Linked DNA regions of Longibacter salinarum. The main gene of each other region encodes a partner of the protein of the gene in region 2 in a complex. Links are inferred from orthologs where the notes say so. Each region holds a gene or a part of one and is shown on either strand. Other genes may lie near its edges.

Evidence for each region.
Region 1: the proteins of prfA (region 2) and prmC are in contact, whole or in part, in a crystal structure (PDB 2B3T), measured with the Escherichia coli proteins. The link is inferred for Longibacter salinarum from one-to-one orthologs.

Annotation. Positions count from the first base shown.
Region 1 is NZ_PDEQ01000003.1:49,372-52,605, reverse strand. What follows is about bases 323-3,234. They hold prmC (peptide chain release factor N(5)-glutamine methyltransferase), read right to left. Parts: upstream 2,312-3,234; coding sequence 1,334-2,311; downstream 323-1,333. Other genes in these bases: CRI94_RS06585 (phenylalanine 4-monooxygenase), read right to left, coding at 2,958-3,234; CRI94_RS06590 (acylphosphatase), read right to left, coding at 2,424-2,726; CRI94_RS06600 (histone deacetylase family protein), read left to right, coding at 426-1,337. UniProt on the Escherichia coli protein: Methylates the class 1 translation termination release factors RF1/PrfA and RF2/PrfB on the glutamine residue of the universally conserved GGQ motif, i.e. on 'Gln-235' in RF1 and on 'Gln-252' in RF2.
Region 2 is NZ_PDEQ01000001.1:173,730-177,043, reverse strand. Bases 280-3,271 are described here. They hold prfA (peptide chain release factor 1), read right to left. Parts: upstream 2,317-3,271; coding sequence 1,243-2,316; downstream 280-1,242. Other genes in these bases: CRI94_RS00670 (Na+/H+ antiporter subunit E), read right to left, coding at 3,183-3,271; CRI94_RS18115 (DUF5684 domain-containing protein), read left to right, coding at 2,723-3,139; rpsF (30S ribosomal protein S6), read right to left, coding at 557-967; rpsR (30S ribosomal protein S18), read right to left, coding at 282-494. Also shown: rplI (50S ribosomal protein L9), read right to left, coding at 1-210; more of CRI94_RS00670, read right to left, coding at 3,272-3,314. UniProt on the Escherichia coli protein: Peptide chain release factor 1 directs the termination of translation in response to the peptide chain termination codons UAG and UAA.

The DNA.
Region 1 (3,234 bases), on a different replicon or contig from region 2:
CCGAATGGAATGCAGACGCCGTCCCTGCAACGCAGACCGCATACGGGCTCTCGCTCCCTCAGCAGACTCCGCGAGTATACAAACGAGTAGAAGAATCGTAACGCTACAAAAAAATAGTAACATATAGTCACAACTATAAATTTACGTGCGTATACTGAACAGGTGTGTTTTCATTCACGATCTCCGTTCGTATATCTACAAATAGAAATCACCGGCTCATCGTCGTTTTCATATTACAGGTTTCCGTGTCGACAAGCCTGTACTCGCGGGGGCTACCGGTAAAGGAGTCTTGCCGGGTAATGAACGCGAATGAGACATGATTCAATTTACGAAACTGTGTCGCCTAGAACACGCGATGCGATGAACCACCTGCGTCGTGGCTCGTCCAACCACAGCGTCTGCTTTTCTCTCTACTGCCCTCATCCATGCGCGCGAGTTATTCTGAAGGGTACTACGTCCCGCTACCCGAGGGGCACCCTTTCCCGATGGGTAAATTTCCAGCCCTGCGCAACATCCTCGTCCGAGAGGATCTTCTGGACCCATCAGACATCGTCTCCCCGCGCCAGGCGGACTGGGCAGACCTTCTCCGCGTCCACACTCGCGAGTATCTTTCCGCTCTCGCAGACGGCACGCTCTCTCGACAGGAGGAGCGGCGGATGGGACTCCCGTGGTCCAGGCAACTCGTCTACCGTTCACGTCTGGCCGTACAGGGCACCATCAATGCGGCGTTCATGGCCCTGCAAGATGGCGTAGCCGCCAACCTGGCCGGCGGAACGCATCATGCGATGCCCGGACACGGAGAGGGCTTCTGTGTCTTAAACGACGTGGGGGTAGCGATCCGCGTACTCAAAAGTGCCTGCTGGGTCCAGAGAACGCTCGTGATCGACCTCGACGTTCACCAGGGGAATGGCAATGCGGCCTACTTCAGGGACGATGACTCGGTCTACACCTTTTCGATGCATGGGGCAAAGAATTACCCCTTTCGCAAGCCGCCGTCCTCACTTGATGTCCCACTGAAGGACGATATAGAGGACGACGCATACCTTGAGACCCTCGCCGACTATTTGCCCGCCGTCCTCGATGCCGCCCAACCCGATCTTGTCTTTTACCTCGGCGGCATCGACGTGATGAAGGACGACCGATACGGCCGGATGGCTCTCTCTCGTGACGGATTGCACGCCCGCGACGGATACGTGCTCGAGCAGATACGCAATCGAGACCTTCCCGTCGTCCTCCTTCTCTCGGGCGGATACGCAGAGACGCCCGAGGGAACCGCGGATTTACACGCCGTGATGCACAGGGAGGCGGCTCGCGTATTCAAAAACGGCCGTAATTAATCCGCAGATGGCTTCGACGCCCGGGCGATCCGTGGTCGCCCCCCCAGGTCTTGCTCAATCTGAACGTCCGTTAGACCGGCTCGAGCAAATACGTCTGCCACCCCGCTGGCGTAGTGCGCATGCGTTTCGACAATGAGGCAACCGCCGGGCGACAGCATCACATCCGCGTGCTCGGCCAACTGGCGGTAGAACTGAAGGGCATCGTCCCCAGAAAAGAGAGCAAGATGAGGGTCGTATTCGCGCACCGTGTCCGAAAGCGATTCGGCTTCCTCATCCGGGATGTACGGTGGATTGGAAATGAGCAGGTCATACGATGTGCCAAGCGCTGACGGAAAATCCGGATGCAGCATGTCCGCCCGTCGAAGATCGACATCAAGCTTGAGATCTCTAGCGTTCGCTCGAGCCACCTCCAGGGCAGACTCGCTCACATCGCAGGCGACGACATCTGCATCTGGCCGCTCGGATTTTAACGCCAGTGCGATGCAGCCGCTACCCGTCCCAGCATCCAAAATGCGAGGAGCATTGACGCCGCGGAGCGTTTTCAGCGCATACTCTACCACCTCTTCGGTCTCCGGACGAGGAATGAGCACGTCCGGGGAGACATGGAGTCGGAGCCCAAAGAACTCGCTGTACCCGAGGATGTGCTGCAGCGGCTCACCACTGGCCCGTCGCTCGATTGCGTCAATGAAGCGTGTCACAACATCAGACGCGACCTCCTGATCCGGATAGCCATAAATCGACGCCCGGGAGCATTCGTCGAGATCGCAGAGCAGCCAGATGGCCGTACGGCGAGGTGCATCCCGACCGGCTTCCTGCAATCTCTCCGTACCGTATCGAATGCACGTGCTCCGGGTAGCAACCGCTCCTCTCCGAAGCCCTCCATTGCCGTTTTCAGGCGACGAGGCAGCGCTCGAGGACTGCTCGTCTTTTCCCGCATCCGTACTTGCCGCGTCTTTCCCCCTCGTGTCCATCATCCGTGCCTCGTAATCGTTCCCGAATGTCTCGGCCTGCGCTGATGCCAGGAATGAAAGGGTACGGTTATACTTCCGCTCTCATCCCCTCCCAATGTCGTCTGTGTCCAGCGACCTACCGTCGGACGCGAAACCCCTGAAAAGAGCCTTCTGCCTCGTTAAAATCGGCATTTACATTCTCGACACGAGCCGACGAGGGTCCATCGTGAACCGCATCCAGAAGCGTGTTTAGATCATCTTTCGGACCCTCTGCCTCCAGTCGAACGGACCCGTCCGCCTCGTTCCGAACCCAGCCGGTCAATCCAAGCCGTTGGGCCCGCGTCGTGGTGAAGTGTCGAAAACCTACGCCCTGTACACGACCGGTAATGCGTGCAGATAGACGTTTCTCCATGATCGTCGCGTCTGTATGTGAACTCATGATCTGAAGGTTGATGCATTCAAAGATATGGACCATCGGCAGTAGTTTCCCGAACCCAGAGTCGAGAAAATTTTTCCATCCTTCGGCGCCATGCGACCAGCTCGTAGCAACAAATCTGTAACGGGCCTGGCATGAAAGTGCAACCACGGGGGCAAAACAAAAAGACGCCTCACCCGGATGGAGTGAGGCGCCCGTCGGACGTATTCGATAACACCGCCCTAAGTGCAGATATCACGCAAGCAGATTGCGCGACGTCGCCCAGTCGCGGAAGCCGTCAACCAGCTGCTCGAACGACTCCAGCAAGAAGAGTTCTTCCTGCAGATGCCAGACGTCGTAATCCTTCTCCGTAATATGAGCAGGATCGAAGGGGTGGACAGTTACCTCGTCAGACAGTGCGTGAGTGACTTCATCGTTGGACGAGACGATGCCTGCACCGAAGATCCGGTTCTCTCCATTCTCCCGGATGAGCCCGAACTCAACCGTAAACCAGTGGAAGCGTTCGAGTCGA
Region 2 (3,314 bases):
GTCAGCGAGATCCTGTGCCTCGTCGGCTTTCGCTGCCTGTTTGCGGGCAGCCTGACGCTGCTCTTCGCGTGCCTGCTTGATGGCGCCGTCGGTAGCAAGGCGGGCAATCCCCTGCGGAATCAGGTAGTTTCGGCCGTAGCCGTTCGCCACCTCGTGGATTTCGCCTTTTTCGCCGAGGTGATCGACGTCTTGGAGTAGAATGACCTTCATGTGTTTGTGCGATACAGTTCTGAACAGTACGTGTACGTCGGACAGGCCGCGGAAGCGACCCAGGGTCGAGGTTATCGGACGTTATCCTCGACGAAGGAGAGCAGCGAGAGGTGACGGGCTCGCTTGATCGCGACCGTCAGCTGACGCTGAACGCGTGCCGGAACGCCGGTCACACGACGGGGCAAGATCTTGCCCTGGTTGTTCATGAACTGCTGCAAGAACTCCGTGTCCTTGTAGTCGACGTACTCGATATGCTCGTAATCCTGCTCGTTGTTATTCGCCATGGGTAGATAGGGTCGTCAATAGATGGAAAGCGTCTGTCGGCGGCGCGGACGCGCCGGGGAGGTTATTCGTCGTCCTCCTCTCCTTCCGCTTCGGCTTCAGCTTCAGCGGCGGCAGCTTCTTCCTCCGCTTTGCGCGCGGCACGCTTCTTCTGCTTCTCGTAATGGCGGACCATCTTGGCGTCCATCCGCAGCGAGAGGTAGCGGAGGATGTCGTCGTTGATCTGCATCTGACGCTCGACCTTCGGAATCAGGTCGCCCGGCGCGCGGAAGTACATGTTGACGTAGTATCCGCTACGCTTCTTGTCGATCTCGTACGCGAGGCGCTGGTTGCCCCACTCGTCGACTTCGATGATCTCACCGCCGTTGCCTTCCACATACTGTGTGATGGAGCGGACGATGTCGTCGATCTGGTTCTGTTTGACGACCCCACTGATGACGTATGTGAGCTCGTACTGATTTTTCTTCGATGCCATAATTGGGTTGGTTTCCCTTTGGAATGACGAACGTATATCATGCCCCTCGTCGGCCGACCCTGGCAGGATCGCTGCAAGGAGCAGGGAACGCTCAGCAGATGATGTGTACGGAAAGCAACAAAGAAGGTCGCCCCGTAGCGTTGAAGGTTTTGGGAAAAGGGGACGGCAGGTGTTTAGGTGTTGAAGTGAGGAGGTGTGAAAGTGCCAGACGTCCCAACGTCGTACCCGCACTCTTTAGCACTCAGCCCTTCGCACTTAGCCCTTCGCACTTGCAGTTATAGATTCGCCAGCCGCTCGGCATTTTCTTCCGCACGGAGGGCGTTGATGATCGGGTCGAGATCGCCGTCGATGATGTCCTGCAGCGCGTGATTTTTCTCGCTCCCCTCCAGCCGATGATCGGTGACGCGATCCTGCGGGAAGTTGTACGTGCGGATTTTAGCCGAACGATCGCCACTTCCGACCTGCGAGCGACGGGCCTCGTCCCGCTCCTTGCGCTGCGCCTCAAGCTTTTTCTCATACAGGCGCGACCGCAGCACCCGCATGGCTTTCGCCTTGTTCTTGTGCTGGCTCTTCTCGTCCTGGCACGACACGACGGTATCCGTCGGCACGTGCGTGATCCGGACGGCCGAGTCCGTCGTATTTACCGACTGACCGCCGGGGCCCGTTGCGCGGAAGGTGTCGATCTTAATATCGGCCGGATTGATGTCCACGTCTACCTCCTCCGCTTCGGGGAGCACGGCAACCGTCGCTGCTGACGTGTGAATGCGGCCGCTCGACTCCGTCTCTGGAACGCGCTGGACACGGTGAACGCCACTCTCGTATTTGAATGTGCCGAACACGCCCTTCCCCTGGACACCGAAAACAACCTCCTTGAATCCGCCCTGCGTCCCCTCGGCAATCTCCATCACCTCGTACTTCCAGCCCTTCTTCTCTGCAAACTTCGTGTAGAGGCGAAAGAGATCGCCGGCGAAGAGTGCGGCTTCGTCTCCACCCGTGCCCGCACGAATCTCGACAATGGCGTCCTTCTTGTCCTCTGGATCCTTCGGAATGAGCATCATCTTGAGCTCATGCTCGACCGACGGCAGCCGGGCGGTCAGTTCCTCCAGCTCGTACTGGGCGAGGTCCTTCATTTCGCCATCTTCTGTCTCCACGAGCTCCTCCAGGTCGGACTTCTCCTGCAGCAGATTTTCATACGTTCGAATGGCTGCAACAACGTCCCGCAACTCTCCATGCTCGCGACCTAACTCTTGCATCCGCGAGGAGTCGGTGGCCACTTCTGGATCGGCCATCAACTGCTCGATCTCCTCAAAACGGCGTTTTATCTTCTCTAGCTTCTCTAATTCGATCATGTACTGCGCGTCGCTCTAAATCGGCAGGGACGGGGTCGGATTGCAATTTTCGGTGTACGTCTCCGCGGGTCGGAGGTTCGCCATCATGCTCACATCCAGGCTTGCTCCTTCTACCCGATTCGAGAGCGTACAGACGGAGATAACGCGAAGACAAACCCGGTCCAGCGAGGCGATTCAGGAACGCTACGGCGACGTCGAATGTCCGACGCGACAACCGCCCCGAAACGTACTTCCGGATTAGAACGACACGTTCTGCACACATGAGTGGAAAGGATGTCCGGTCGATTGTTACTTTTACGTCTATTATTATGACGGGTGACAGTGTGGACGATACGTGAAGCCCTTGGCTTTCGTCCGCGATCAACCCGACCTCCTTTTCCCCTATACAATCCCGACGCCCCCTACTATGAGCGACGGCGCAGGTGCAATTTTTGGTGCTACATTCTTCCTTCTCTATCTCGGCCTCATCGCGATCGTGCTTGCATCGTGGTGGAAGATTTTCACCAAGGCAGATAAGCCTGGTTGGGCAGGGATTGTCCCTATCTACAACGCAATCGTATTGATGGACATCATCGGGCGACCTGGCTGGTGGTTCATCTTGCTGATGGTCCCCCCCCCCTCACCTTCATATTTGGCTTCATCGTCTGCATCGACCTTGCGAAAAGCTTCGGGAAAGGATCCGGTTATGGCATTGCCATGGTGTTCTTGCCGATCATCATGTTCCCCCTCCTGGCGTTTGGTGATGCAGAATACCAAGGCCCTGCGGCCGCAGATGCGGGCACGGCGAGCGCTACCGCATAATGCCCTGAACATCGTTAACTAAACGCCCGATGTGCCTCTGAGCACGTCGGGCGTTTTCTTTGCGGCTAGCGCGGAGATGTAAGAGAAACCACGCGCCGCTCCAGCCTGTCACGAATCTCCTGCCTGAGCCGATCGGGTTCATCTACATCCATCGCGTGGATGTAAAGAGCAGTATTCCCACCCTCGACATCCAGACT